DNA from 4 places in the Enterobacter sp. PL_is514 genome. Region 1 is predicted to be linked to each of the others. Evidence: predicted binding sites of a transcription regulator. Region 1 holds the regulator's gene; each other region holds the start of a gene.

Region 1 (3,211 bases):
CGTCTGCCAGCACCCGCAGACGTGCCGAGACGGTCTGCGCGTTCCAGCGGATCACCGCTTCGGCGTGGCTGCGCTCGACCAGCTTTTGCACCTCCTGCGGGTGGTGCAGGCTCACGGAGATATGCTCCTGCAGATCCAGGCCTACCTGGAAGGTGCGCAGCAGCCGTTTGTATTCGTGGTTCTTGTTGGCGGCGAGCATATGCAGCTGCTGATAGCACTGGCTTATCAGATCCACCACCTTCTGCTGGCGCGTCAGCAGGGGCGGTAAGGATTTTTCCGGATCGGTATGCTGGGTCAGCAGGGTGTATTTGGCTTCGCAGTAATCCGCAAGCTGCACATAGAGCAGGCTCAGGGATTCACGCAGCGGCTGCTCCCGCCACAGCCAGAACCAGAACCAGTTAAACAGGCCGTACCATAATGTCCCCAGGGCGTAGATCAGCAGCGGCTCCCACACCGGCATATTCCCGGCGAGGCTCAGCGTGAAAATGGCCGCAATCAGCGACGCGGGAAGCAGGCGGGCGTGCAGAGAACTGATTTCCGCCGTGACGCCGAGGGTCATCGCCAGCACGGTCAGGATCAGCGGCAGCGGAATATCACGAGCCAGTAAAAGCTGTACGGCGAGGCTACAGCCCGCAAACAGGCAGCCGCCGATAATCAGGCGTTTGAAAAAGCGCTTATGCGGCGTGTCCAGACCGGCGATGTTGCAGCAGGCAGGCACGAGGGAAAACAGCAGACCTTGCTGAAGATGTCCGAGGATCAGGCCTATGGCCACAGGAAGACACAACACCAGCGTTTGTCGCAGTGCGTAGTTAACTTCCGGGTGATAGATCAGCCTGCGCCACATGGGGAGTAGAGACAAAAACGGCGTGACACCTTGCGATGGCACGCCGTTTAAGCGGAATTAACGCGTTCCGTAAACCACGATGGTTTTACCGTGGGCAGAGATCAGGTTTTGATCTTCCAGCATTTTCAGGATACGGCCCACTGTTTCACGGGAGCAACCGACGATCTGACCAATTTCCTGACGGGTAATTTTAATTTGCATGCCGTCCGGGTGGGTCATAGCGTCTGGCTGTTTCGCCAGGTTCAGTAGGGTCTGTGCGATACGGCCTGTCACGTCCAGGAAGGCGAGGTTGCCCACTTTCTCTGAGGTGACCTGCAGACGGCGCGCCATCTGGGAAGAAAGACGCATCAGGATGTCAGGGTTAACCTGAATCAGCTGACGGAACTTCTTGTAAGAAATTTCAGCCACTTCACATGCTGTCTTTGCACGAACCCAGGCGCTACGTTCCTGGCCCTCTTCAAACAGGCCCAGTTCACCGATGAAATCGCCCTGGTTCAGATAAGAAAGGATCATCTCTTTCCCTTCTTCATCTTTGATCAGCACTGCCACCGAGCCTTTAACGATGTAATACAACGTTTCCGCTTTTTCACCCTGGTGAATCAGCGTGCTCTTTGATGGGTACTTATGAATGTGGCAATGAGACAAGAACCATTCGAGAGTCGGGTCTGTTTGCGGTTTGCCAAGCACCATGCGCTGTTATCCTCTGTTATAAGCTGTCACCAGAGTCATCAGATGCATCCGGACTCTGGGGTTGCAATCGAATTCTTACCCATACCCTGGGAAGTCGGCTACCGTAACGTTTCGCAGCCAGTAAAGTTTGATGTCCTCTGCATACATGTGTAACGTCAATGTATTACTGTAGCATCCAGAGTGTTTTAGCATAGCTTTCGCCGCGTGTCTCCTGGTGTCTCGCTTCAGCATGATGCAGGTCGCCTTCCATTGCGAGAAATGTAACGCACGCGTAATCTGTCACCAAAAATGCAACGTTGGAGTTTAAGAATATGCAAGCGCGCGTGAAATGGGTTGAAGGTTTAACGTTCCTGGGCGAGTCCGCGTCAGGACACCAGATTTTGATGGACGGTAACTCCGGCGATAAAGCGCCAAGCCCAATGGAAATGGTGCTGATGGCGGCAGGGGGATGCAGCGCCATTGACGTGGTGTCGATTCTGCAAAAAGGTCGTCATGACGTGACGGATTGTGAGGTTAAACTCACGTCAGAACGTCGCGAAGAGGCGCCACGCCTGTTCACCCATATTAATCTGCACTTTGTGGTCACCGGTAAAGAGTTGAAGGACGCAGCGGTCTCGCGTGCGGTGGATCTGTCTGCGGAGAAGTACTGCTCTGTGGCGTTAATGCTGGAGAAAGCGGTAAAAATCACGCATTCGTATGAAGTGATCGAGGCTTAATTATTGGGGCATCGTGCGTGTTGATGCCCTCACCCTAACCCTCTCCCACAGGGAGAGGGAACATGTTCACGCGATCTGCTTCCCTTCCATCAGTCGCTCCACCAGCGGCGTCATGATGAGCTCCATCGCCAGCCCCATTTTTCCGCCCGGCACGACTAACGTATTCATGTGCGAAATAAACGAGCCCTGCAGCATGGCCAGTAGCCAGGGGTAATCAATGCCTTCGAGATTGCGGAAATGGATCACCACAAAGCTCTCATCAAGGGACGGGATACTTTTGGCGGCAAACGGGTTGGAGGTGTCCACCGTCGGCACCCGCTGGAAGTTGATATGGGTGCGGGAGAACTGCGGTGTCAGGAAGTTGATGTAATCTTCCATGGAGCGCACCACCGAGTCCATCACCGCCTCTCGTGAATGGCCGCGCTCGCTCATGTCGCGCGTCAGCTTCTGGATCCACTCCAGGTTAACGATAGGGACCACGCCGACCAGCAGGTCCACGTGGCGCGCCACGTCGTGTTGAGGAGTGACCACGCCACCGTGCAATCCTTCGTAAAACAGCACGTCGGTGGGTTCCGGCAGCGGTTGCCACGGGGTGAACGTCCCCGGCACCTGATTCCAGGGAACGGCTTCATCATAGGTATGCAGATACTTGCGGGACTGCCCTTTGCCGCTCTGACCGTACTCTATAAAGGTTTGTTCCAGCAGGCCGAAGTCATTGGCTTCCGGGCCGAAATAGCTGATGTGTTTACCCAGATCGCGCGCTTTACGGATGGCCATATCCATCTCCGGACGCGTGTAGCGGTGAAAGCTGTCGCCTTCGACCTCCGCCGCACGAAGATTCAGCTGGGCGAAAATCTTGCGAAAGGCGAGGCTGGTGGTGGTGGTTCCCGCACCACTCGACCCCGTAACGGCAATAACCGGATGTCTGGCAGACATAGCAACTCCCTGACTGAAAAGGGTG
Region 2 (3,211 bases), on a different contig from region 1:
CGCCTTTACCGTTGGTAAAGCACAGGGCACACTCTTTGTCGCGAATATGCACGGACCAGACATGAGGCACCGGATTGAGCCAGGAGGCTTCTTCGATGTTAAAACCCAGGTCGGTCAGTTTCTGCTGGAAGCGAGCGATGGAATCTTCCAGGGCGGCGTCTTTGCCGGGGATAAACGTTTGAGTCATGGCGGTCACTTTTATCGTACGTAAAGCGCGCAATGATACGGGTTTTGCGTGACGGGTGCTATCTTCGGCGAAAATAAATGGCTGGACTATGCTTAGTGGCAGTAACTGACTGTTAAGGCATAGAAAAATGAAAGCATTTGATCTCCAGCGGATGGCGTTTGATAAAGTTCCTCCTGAATTTCTGGGCGAAGTGGCGCTGCGCAGCCTGTATACCTTCGTACTTGTCTTCCTGTTTCTTAAAATCACCGGCCGTCGCGGCGTACGGCAGATGTCGCTCTTTGAGGTGTTGATTATTCTGACGCTGGGTTCAGCGGCGGGGGACGTCGCCTTCTATGATGATGTGCCGATGGTGCCGGTGTTTATCGTTTTTGTCTCACTGGCGCTACTTTATCGTCTTGTCATGTGGCTGATGTCGAAAAGCGAAAAGCTGGAAGATCTGCTTGAAGGGAAGCCGGTCGTTATCGTCGAGGACGGACAGCTGGCCTGGGAAAATGTACAAAGCGCCAATATGACCGAGTTTGAGTTCTTTATGGAGCTACGCCTGAATAGCGTTGAACAGCTCGGGCAGGTGCGTCTGGCGATCATGGAAACTAACGGGCAGATCAGCGTTTATTACTATTCTGACGACGAGGTGAAGCCGGGGCTGTGTATCCTGCCGGATATGCTCATTGAGCGTTTCAGAACGGTGCCTGAATCAGGCGAGTATGCTTGCGTAAGATGTAGCCATGTTGTGGCGATGCAGCCGGGGGATCGTCAATTATGCCCTCGCTGTGCAAATCCGGAATGGACGAAGGTTAGCCGGGCCAAACGCATCACCTGACAGCCATTTTGTCGGTTTTGTCTTAACGAGGCGGCAGATTGTTTTGTGTGACGCGGGGCACATTTCACGGGTCATAAGTTTTAGACATTGCGGCGCGTGTCACTGAATGATAAAACCGATATCCACAGTTATAACTTATGGCTTTTAGCGTGGTGAGGGGAAATGGCTCAAGTCTTTAATTTCAGTTCAGGTCCGGCAATGTTGCCGGCAGACGTGCTTAAACAGGCTCAACAGGAACTTTGTGACTGGAACGGTCTCGGTACGTCGGTGATGGAAATCAGCCACCGGGGTAAAGAGTTTATTCAGGTGGCGGAAGAGGCAGAAAAGGATTTTCGCGATCTGCTGAATATTCCCTCGAACTACAAAGTATTGTTCTGTCACGGCGGTGGACGCGGCCAGTTTGCGGGTATTCCGCTGAATATCCTCGGTGACAAAACGACGGCTGACTACGTTGATGCGGGTTACTGGGCAGCAAGCGCCATCAAAGAAGCGCATAAATACTGCACGCCGAATGTGATCGACGCCAAAGTGACCGTTGACGGTCTGCGCGCCGTGAAGCCAATGCGCGAGTGGCAGCTTTCTGATAATGCAGCGTATCTGCACTACTGCCCGAACGAAACCATTGACGGGATTGCCATCGACGAGACGCCAAACTTCGGCAGCGATGTCGCGGTTGCCGCTGACTTCTCCTCCACCATTCTGTCTGCGCCAATTGACGTCAGCCGTTATGGCGTGATCTACGCGGGCGCACAGAAAAATATCGGCCCTGCAGGCCTGACGATTGTTATCGTGCGTGAAGACCTGCTGGGTAAAGCACATACATCCTGCCCGTCGATTCTCGATTACACCGTGCTGAACGATAACGATTCTATGTTCAACACCCCACCCACGTTTGCCTGGTATCTCTCCGGCCTGGTCTTCAAATGGCTGAAGCAAAACGGCGGCGTGGCGCAGATGGACAAGGTGAATCAGCTGAAAGCTGAACTGCTGTATGGCGTGATCGACAAGAGCGATTTCTACCGCAACGATGTAGCAAACGCTAACCGTTCCCGCATGAACGTACCGTTCCAGCTGGCGGACAGCAACCTGGACAAAGTGTTCCTGGAAGAGTCCTTCGCGGCAGGTCTGCACGCGCTCAAAGGTCACCGTGTCGTGGGCGGCATGCGTGCCTCCATCTATAACGCGATGCCGCTGGAAGGCGTTAAAGCCCTGACGGATTTCATGATCGACTTCGAACGTCGTCACGGTTAATTTGCTGTTTTTCACCCCCGCAGCGCCCCTGCGGGGTTTTTATTATGTTGAGTTGAGAGTTTAGTTTTCATGGAATCCCTGACGTTACAACCTATCGCGCGGGTAGATGGCACCATCAATCTGCCTGGTTCAAAAAGTGTCTCGAACCGCGCTCTGCTGCTGGCAGCTCTGGCAAACGGCACCACCGTCCTCACAAACCTGCTGGACAGCGATGACGTGCGCCATATGCTCAATGCGCTGAAAGCGTTGGGCGTTCATTACACTCTCTCCGACGATCGTACCCGCTGCGAAGTGACCGGCAACGGCGGCGCGCTGCGCTCGGGTGAAGAGCTTGAGCTTTTTCTGGGCAACGCGGGTACCGCTATGCGCCCGCTGGCGGCGGCCCTGTGCCTGGGAAGCAACAATGTTGTGCTGACCGGCGAGCCGCGCATGAAAGAGCGCCCGATTGGTCACCTGGTGGATGCCCTGCGTCAGGGCGGCGCGCAGATTGACTATCTGGAGCAGGAAAACTATCCGCCACTGCGTCTGCGCGGCGGTTTTACCGGAGGTCACGTCGAGGTTGACGGCAGCGTCTCCAGCCAGTTCCTGACGGCACTGCTGATGACCGCGCCGCTGGCCCCGCAGGATACAGTTATCACGATTAAAGGCGAGCTGGTCTCCAAACCGTACATTGATATCACGCTGCACCTGATGAAAACTTTCGGCGTTGAGGTGGAAAACCAGTCTTATCAGCGCTTCGTGGTGCGCGGGGCACAGCAGTACCAGTCTCCGGGCAACTACCTGGTTGAAGGGGATGCGTCATCCGCGTCCTACTTCCTGGCCGCAGGTGCGATTAAAGGCGGAACGGTAAAAGTGACCGGTATTGGCCGTAACAGCGTGCAGGGCGACATCCGTTTTGCGGACGTGCTGGAAAAAATGGGCGCCATTGTCACCTGGGGCGATGACTTTATCTC
Region 3 (3,211 bases), on a different contig from region 1:
TGGTCGCGACGGCGCGCACGGATGGCGAAACCGCCTGGGTGTTTGTGCAGAACTACACGGCCCAGCAGCAGCTCATCACGCTGCCGCAGGGGTATACCGACTGCATGACCGATGCCGCCGCTGCGGGCGATATCGTGCTGCTTCCCTGGGACTGTCGGGTGCTCAGGCGTAAAGCGTAAGAACCGCCCGGCGGCGCTGCGCTTGCACGGGCCTACAAAACCCGTAGGCCGGGTAAGCGCAGCGCCACCCGGCAACAAGGCACAAAACGCCTGCTCCCCGAGCAGGCATTTTTTTATCTGCATACAGAGAGGCGTATTATGGACAGTCAAATTACTCAGCGTTTAATTCCGGCATTTGGCGGCGACGATAATATCGAGCACGTCGAAGCCTGTATTACCCGCCTGCGCGTGACGGTAAAAGATTTAAATAAGGTCGATTCCCAGGCGATACAGAATGAGGGGGCGCTGGGGGTGATTATTATCGGCCAGCAGGTGCACGCTATATTCGGCAGGCAGTCTGATACATTACGGAAATTATTAGACGAACATTTTAATCAGTAAATATAAAAAAGGGATAGCCAAAGTAATGGCTATCCCAAAGCAGTAAAATAGACTGCAGGTTGCTGGAGATACGATAACGATTAACGCAAATTATAAATTACGACTTACCACCAGGCCTCGACCTGCACACCGAAGTTCCAGGTATTATTCGCGGTGCCATCTTCGAAGGATTGCCCTTTTTCGGAGTCATTCAGGTAAGAGGCAAAGACGCGCAGCTCAGGACGCGACATAAAATCAGGTCCGTCTGCCAGCCCCAGCGCGAGGGTGTACTTCTCGCCGCTCTGCTTGTACTTAGTGCCGTCGGTATAAGTATCTTCCTGGTAGAATCCGCCCACTTCGCCAATCAGACGCACGTACTCGGTGAACTGATACTGCGCGCGCCCCACCAGCGATACCAGGCGTGATTTGTCCGTGTACTGCGTGGTGTCGTCTGCCGAGCCCCATGTCAGAACGTGGTTAAAGGAGAACTTGTCGGTAATCGGAATTAAGCCGGTGTTAATCACGCGGTAGCCGGTGGCGTCGTTCACGTAGTTCCACATGTCGTACCAGCCCCCACCCTGTGACACCATGTTCTGGGCCAGACCTTTATTGGCGTACTGCAGCACCAGCTTGTTATAGCCGCCAAACATATCCTGGCTGATCTCACCGGTGACCATTACGCCGTTATCGGCCTCGTACAGTCCGCCGTACTCTTTCTGCTTGTTGGTCGGGTTTGGCATGGCGTAATCAATACCCACTTCCGTCCACGCGCCCGCCCACGGCTTCCAGCCCGCATAGCGAAGGTCGATGTAGTTGATGTTAACGTCGCTGTCGCCATCCACGCGGTAGTCCACGTCGTTGGCATCGCCGCGGATCCACGCAACGGAGACTGCGCCCGGGCCAAGCGTGTAGTTCTCGATACCCGCACCGGAGCCGGAAATATTCCAGTATTTGGTATCAATGATGTGCAGGTCATGGCGCTGGTAGTAGCGCTTACCGCCCCAAATCACCGCATTGGGATCCCCGGGGATCAGCCCCTTGATCTGCAGGTTAAGCTGGCGCAGGCCGAACTGGGCATCGTCATCTAAGGTGGTTTCATTGTCGTTGGAGCCGTCTGAGACCATGCTCACCATGCTGTCGAGATAGAAACTGACGTCGTTCTTTTTGTATACCTCGGAGCCCAGCTCCAGCTCGCCGTAGGTGTCGGCCTCGTTCCCGAGACGGCCAATTTTGTTTTTTTGCCACTCCTCCATCCCACCATCCCGTGAGACGCCCACGCCGGAGCGAAGATATCCATGAAAATCAATCGGTACTGAAGACGCTGCAAACAGCGAAGGCGATGCCAGCGCGGCAGCCAACGCAACAGATACAGAGCGGATCGTCGTGTTCATTGTAACCCTCTTATTGTTTTGTAATACGTTCACAAATCCGCTGTCATAAAATGCCTAAACCCGTTAACTGGCAATTGCACGATCCGAAATGTGTGATTAACTGCAAATAAAATAGACAATTTTGTTACGAGTAATGAGATCGGACACAAATTATGGCATTGTGAGCGTCATACTTTTTGATGGTGTTATGCCCACAGCGAGAGGGTGGTAAGCGTTTTTTTTCAGCACCCCTGTTACAATCAGCGCATAACAACATAAGGAACCGGACCATGAAGTCGAAAAGCGCAACGTTAGAGGACGTGGCACGCCATGCGGGCGTCTCCTATCAGACCGTGTCCAGGGTACTGAATAAATCTGCCAATGTATCCGACGCCACGCGCATCAAGGTGGAGAAATCCATAGAGTTATTGCGGTATGTACCCAACCGACTGGCTCAGCAGCTGGTGGGCAAGCAGAGCCAGACCGTTGGGCTGGTGACCATTTCGCTGGCGCTGCACGCGCCTTCGCAGGTTGCGGCGGCGGTGAAACGCTATGCCAATGTGGAAGGCTACCAGGTACTGATCTCAATGATTGATGAGAACGTCAACCACAGCATCCAGGACTCCATCAACGAGCTGAAATCCCAGCTGGTGAGCAAAGTGATCATCAACGTGCCGCTGGAGGCTGAAGCGGCGCAGAAAATCGCCGCCGACAACGACGACATTGTCTGCCTGTTCCTCGACGTTGACCCGTACAGTTCCGTGTTTAACGTTTCGTTTAATCCGGCGGACGGCACCCGCGCCAGCGTCAAATATCTTTACGAGCTGGGGCATCGCGACATTGCCCTGCTGGCGGGGCCGGCGTCTTCCGTGTCGGCGCAGCTGAGGCTGAAAAGCTGGATCGAGACCCTGAAGGGCTACGGTCTGGAGCCAGCATCGGTCATTCGCGGCAACTGGGATGCGCAAAGCGGTTATTCGGGAGCGTTGCAAATGCTGCGGGAAACGGCGCAGTTTACCGCCGTGCTGGTGGCGAACGACCAGATGGCGCTCGGCGTGCTGAGCGCGTTCCATCAGCAGCAGATTTCAATTCCGGGCGAGAAGTCGGTGATTGGCTACGATGACACCTATGAAAGCTCATTCTTCTACCCGGCGCTGACGACGGTATCGCTGGATTTAGATCTGCAGGGTAAAGAGGCGGTGCGCCGCATTCTCGACAGCGGTGAAGAGAATGCCCAGCGCATGTCCTCAATTTTACCTGCCCGTCTGGTGGTGCGTCAGTCCACCGGGCCGAAAGGGGAGAAAG
Region 4 (3,211 bases), on a different contig from region 1:
CACGCGGGCATACAGCAGACGCAGGTAGTCATGAATTTCGGTAATGGTACCGACCGTTGAACGTGGGTTATGCGAGGTGGACTTCTGCTCAATAGAGATAGCAGGGGACAACCCTTCAATATGGTCAACATCCGGTTTTTCCATCAGCGACAGGAACTGACGCGCGTACGCAGAGAGTGATTCAACGTAACGACGCTGTCCTTCGGCATACAGGGTGTCGAAAGCCAGTGAGGATTTGCCAGACCCCGAAAGCCCGGTCACGACAATGAGTTTGTCGCGAGGGATTATGAGGTTGATATTCTTGAGATTGTGGGTGCGGGCGCCCCGAACTTCGATCTTATCCATTCACCTTTCCCGGTTGGAACACGGATTGCCTGATTTGTTTGAAGGACAAACGGCTGTCAGAAACGGCTAATTATGACACAATTTAACCTGTTTGAATATACAGTATTGGAATGCATTTTCTGATTCTCTGTGTAACAATGACACGTTCGCGAGAGATTTCTGAACCGACTACGCAACTATGCAAATTGCCGCGTGGAAATGGTACACTCGCGCGTTTACACTATTAAGAAACGTATTCAGGAGACACGAACATGGCCAGCAGAGGCGTAAACAAGGTGATTCTCGTCGGTAATCTGGGCCAGGACCCGGAAGTACGCTACATGCCGAGTGGTGGCGCAGTTGCCAACATTACGCTGGCTACTTCCGAATCCTGGCGTGATAAAGCGACCGGAGAGATGAAAGAGCAGACCGAATGGCACCGCGTTGTGCTGTTTGGCAAACTGGCCGAAGTGGCCGGTGAGTATCTGCGTAAAGGTTCTCAGGTCTATATCGAAGGCCAGCTGCGCACCCGCAAATGGACCGATCAGTCTGGTGCTGAGAAGTACACCACTGAAGTCGTGGTTAACGTGGGCGGTACCATGCAGATGCTGGGTGGCCGTCAGGGCGGTGGTGCACCGGCAGGTGGTGGTCAGAGCCAGCAGCAGGGCGGTTGGGGTCAGCCTCAGCAGCCGCAGGGCGGCAACCAGTTCAGCGGTGGCGCGCAGTCTCGCCCGCAGCAGCAGTCTGCTCCGGCACCGTCTAACGAACCGCCAATGGATTTCGACGACGACATTCCGTTCTGATCAACGGATGAGAAAACAAAAAACCCAGACATCGTCTGGGTTTTTTTATTGATGAAGGGATCAGGTAATGACCATCGGCCAGTCTGGCGGCGTGTGGCTCATTGCTTCCACCATCACCACTTTAATGTTTTCCCAGACGGCGGCGATATCCAGCAGGGTAATGCCAAGCAGACCCGTTGCAAACCAGCAGGCTGCACCCAGCCCCAGCAGGGTGCTGATGACAGCGAGACCCGCGTAGTCAGATTTACGAAACTGAATGTTCAGCGTGCTGGCCAAAAACATCAGTACCGCACTCAACAAAGGCCAGCGCAGGAGAACCATGCTGGTAGTAATGGTTGCCATAAAACCCATCCTCAACAAAACAGACGAACTGAATGAAACAGATTTTTTCGTTACACTATATGTGTGAACTATATCACGTTTGCTGTTTTATTCGCCAGTCCCGGGGTGATGAAAAACGGGTGATTCATAGTTGCCGAGAATCAGTGGGCGCCTGAGTGAAAATATATCTTTGCTGGCTAAGTTCTCCAGTTCCCGCACTCTTTATAATGAATTCATTGAGATAGCAAAACTGATGCAAAAGGATGCACACTGTACAATGTTTACAGCAATAACCCTATGGCTTATGCTTGAGTGGACAATTAATTTTACTCGCAGCTAACCTTTCAGGTTCTTGAATTTAATTATTTTTTTATTTCTTTGTACGTTTTTAATTACACACAACGTTATTTTTTAATTCGCTACGCTGAGATTCAGCCTGTGCGTTGGTTTGTCGATTTTTCGAATCTGAAGAAAGTTGCGTCCGGTTTATCGCCTGATAATCAGCGAAAAAAATGAAAGAAAACCGACGTGAGATTGTTAATGACAGCATGCAAGCGTTGCATGCGCTGGCTAAGCTGATGCCTCAGCTTCATGCTCAATGTTCTCTGACCGACATGCTGACGACCATCAGTCGCGCGCTGGGCGCTAGTCTTGCCTGGGTAAGCGTTAATGGTGATGATGGGCTACAGCGCGTGGTATGCGCCGGGGAGATGACCTGCCATCCCTTCGAAGTGGCCGATTTCCTGGCGGACACCCTGCTCCAGCGGCATCATCGTTCATGGCGGGTGGTCTACTGGAAAGAGAATATTGGCCGTGCGTTATTTCCTCCTCAGCACCCGGGCTATGCGCAGTTGCATAGCGGTGTCCTGTGCAAACTTTCAACCCATAACTGGCACTGCAGCGGCTATTTCTTTTTAGCGTTTGATGAACGACTCTCTTCTCTGCCAATTCTGAAAAATATCGTCGTGGTGCTGGTCGAAAAATTAAAAGACTATTTCGCGGAAATTATTGCCCGGGAGAAAACTGCCCAGGAAATGCAGCGTGTCGTGACGCAATATAAGACGCTTTTTGAACGCGCCCCGGTTTTAATGAACTCTTTCGACAAATTTAACCGCTGCGTGCTGTGGAATGCCGAATGTGAAAAAGTATTCGGCTGGACGATGGCGGAGATCGCGGAACATGCCGATCCGCTTTCGCTGTTTTATCCTGACCCTGAAGAGCGGCGGCGGGTAAGAGAGTCGGTCAATGTCTCGCCGCTGAAGGATATGTATGAGTGGCATCCGCTACGCAAAGACGGGACCCCGCTGACGGTGCTGTGGTCCAACATTCTGTTGCCGGACAACTCTATCCTCAATATTGGGCTGGATATCACCGAGCGGAAAAAAGCCGAGCAGCAGCTGCAGGTAAAAGCCACTACTGACGATCTCACCGGCTGCTTTAACCGTTCGGCGATTTTGCAGCAGCTTGAGCTTGCGCTGGCGGCCAGTGCCCGGCAGGAGGTTAACAGCCATTTTTGCGTCCTGATGTTTGACCTGGATTTCTTCAAACAGATCAACGATGAGTGGGGGCACCCGGTGGGTGATGCGGCGCTCCTTCACTTTTGTAACGCGATCCGTGAGTTATCACCTTCAGATTCGGCATTAGGACGCGTGGGAGGAGAAGAGTTTTTGCTCTTGCTGGCGCAAACAAACGGCAATGGCGCTGCGCAATTATCCGCCAGGTTGCGCACCTTTCTGCAAACCAACCCGCTGGCCGTGGGGGAG

What was found. Region 1 encodes CRP, which controls carbon source genes, mostly activating them, when cyclic AMP is high. Its sites were predicted from a motif close to ATGTGANNNNNNTCACAT; they were not measured.
Region 2: serC (3-phosphoserine/phosphohydroxythreonine transaminase) is a predicted target of CRP. The motif match lies at 1,053-1,070, and genes of this name have one in related genera.
Region 3: AC0TNG_RS22930 (maltoporin) is a predicted target of CRP. The motif match lies at 2,021-2,038, and genes of this name have one in related genera.
Region 4: AC0TNG_RS11220 (YjcB family protein) is a predicted target of CRP. The motif match lies at 1,531-1,548, and genes of this name have one in related genera.

What each region holds. Positions count from the first base shown of each region.
Region 1 covers NZ_JBVPGN010000029.1:21,780-24,990, reverse strand. Annotated here, with positions in the region: gene AC0TNG_RS08635 (YccS/YhfK family putative transporter) at 1-844, opposite strand, end outside; gene crp (cAMP-activated global transcriptional regulator CRP) at 902-1,534, opposite strand; gene AC0TNG_RS08625 (OsmC family protein) at 1,846-2,250, shown strand; gene AC0TNG_RS08620 (phosphoribulokinase) at 2,317-3,186, opposite strand.
Region 2 covers NZ_JBVPGN010000036.1:401,301-404,511, forward strand. Annotated here, with positions in the region: gene ycaO (30S ribosomal protein S12 methylthiotransferase accessory factor YcaO) at 1-187, opposite strand, end outside; gene AC0TNG_RS22210 (DUF421 domain-containing protein) at 315-1,007, shown strand; gene serC (3-phosphoserine/phosphohydroxythreonine transaminase) at 1,170-2,258, shown strand; gene aroA (3-phosphoshikimate 1-carboxyvinyltransferase) at 2,328-3,211, shown strand, end outside.
Region 3 covers NZ_JBVPGN010000036.1:552,967-556,177, forward strand. Annotated here, with positions in the region: gene AC0TNG_RS22920 (beta-galactosidase) at 1-179, shown strand, start outside; gene AC0TNG_RS22925 (PTS sugar transporter subunit IIB) at 318-560, shown strand; gene AC0TNG_RS22930 (maltoporin) at 665-1,930, opposite strand; gene AC0TNG_RS22935 (LacI family DNA-binding transcriptional regulator) at 2,200-3,211, shown strand, end outside.
Region 4 covers NZ_JBVPGN010000031.1:49,058-52,268, reverse strand. Annotated here, with positions in the region: gene uvrA (excinuclease ABC subunit UvrA) at 1-345, opposite strand, end outside; gene ssb1 (single-stranded DNA-binding protein SSB1) at 597-1,127, shown strand; gene AC0TNG_RS11220 (YjcB family protein) at 1,188-1,469, opposite strand; gene AC0TNG_RS11215 (diguanylate cyclase) at 1,961-3,211, shown strand, end outside.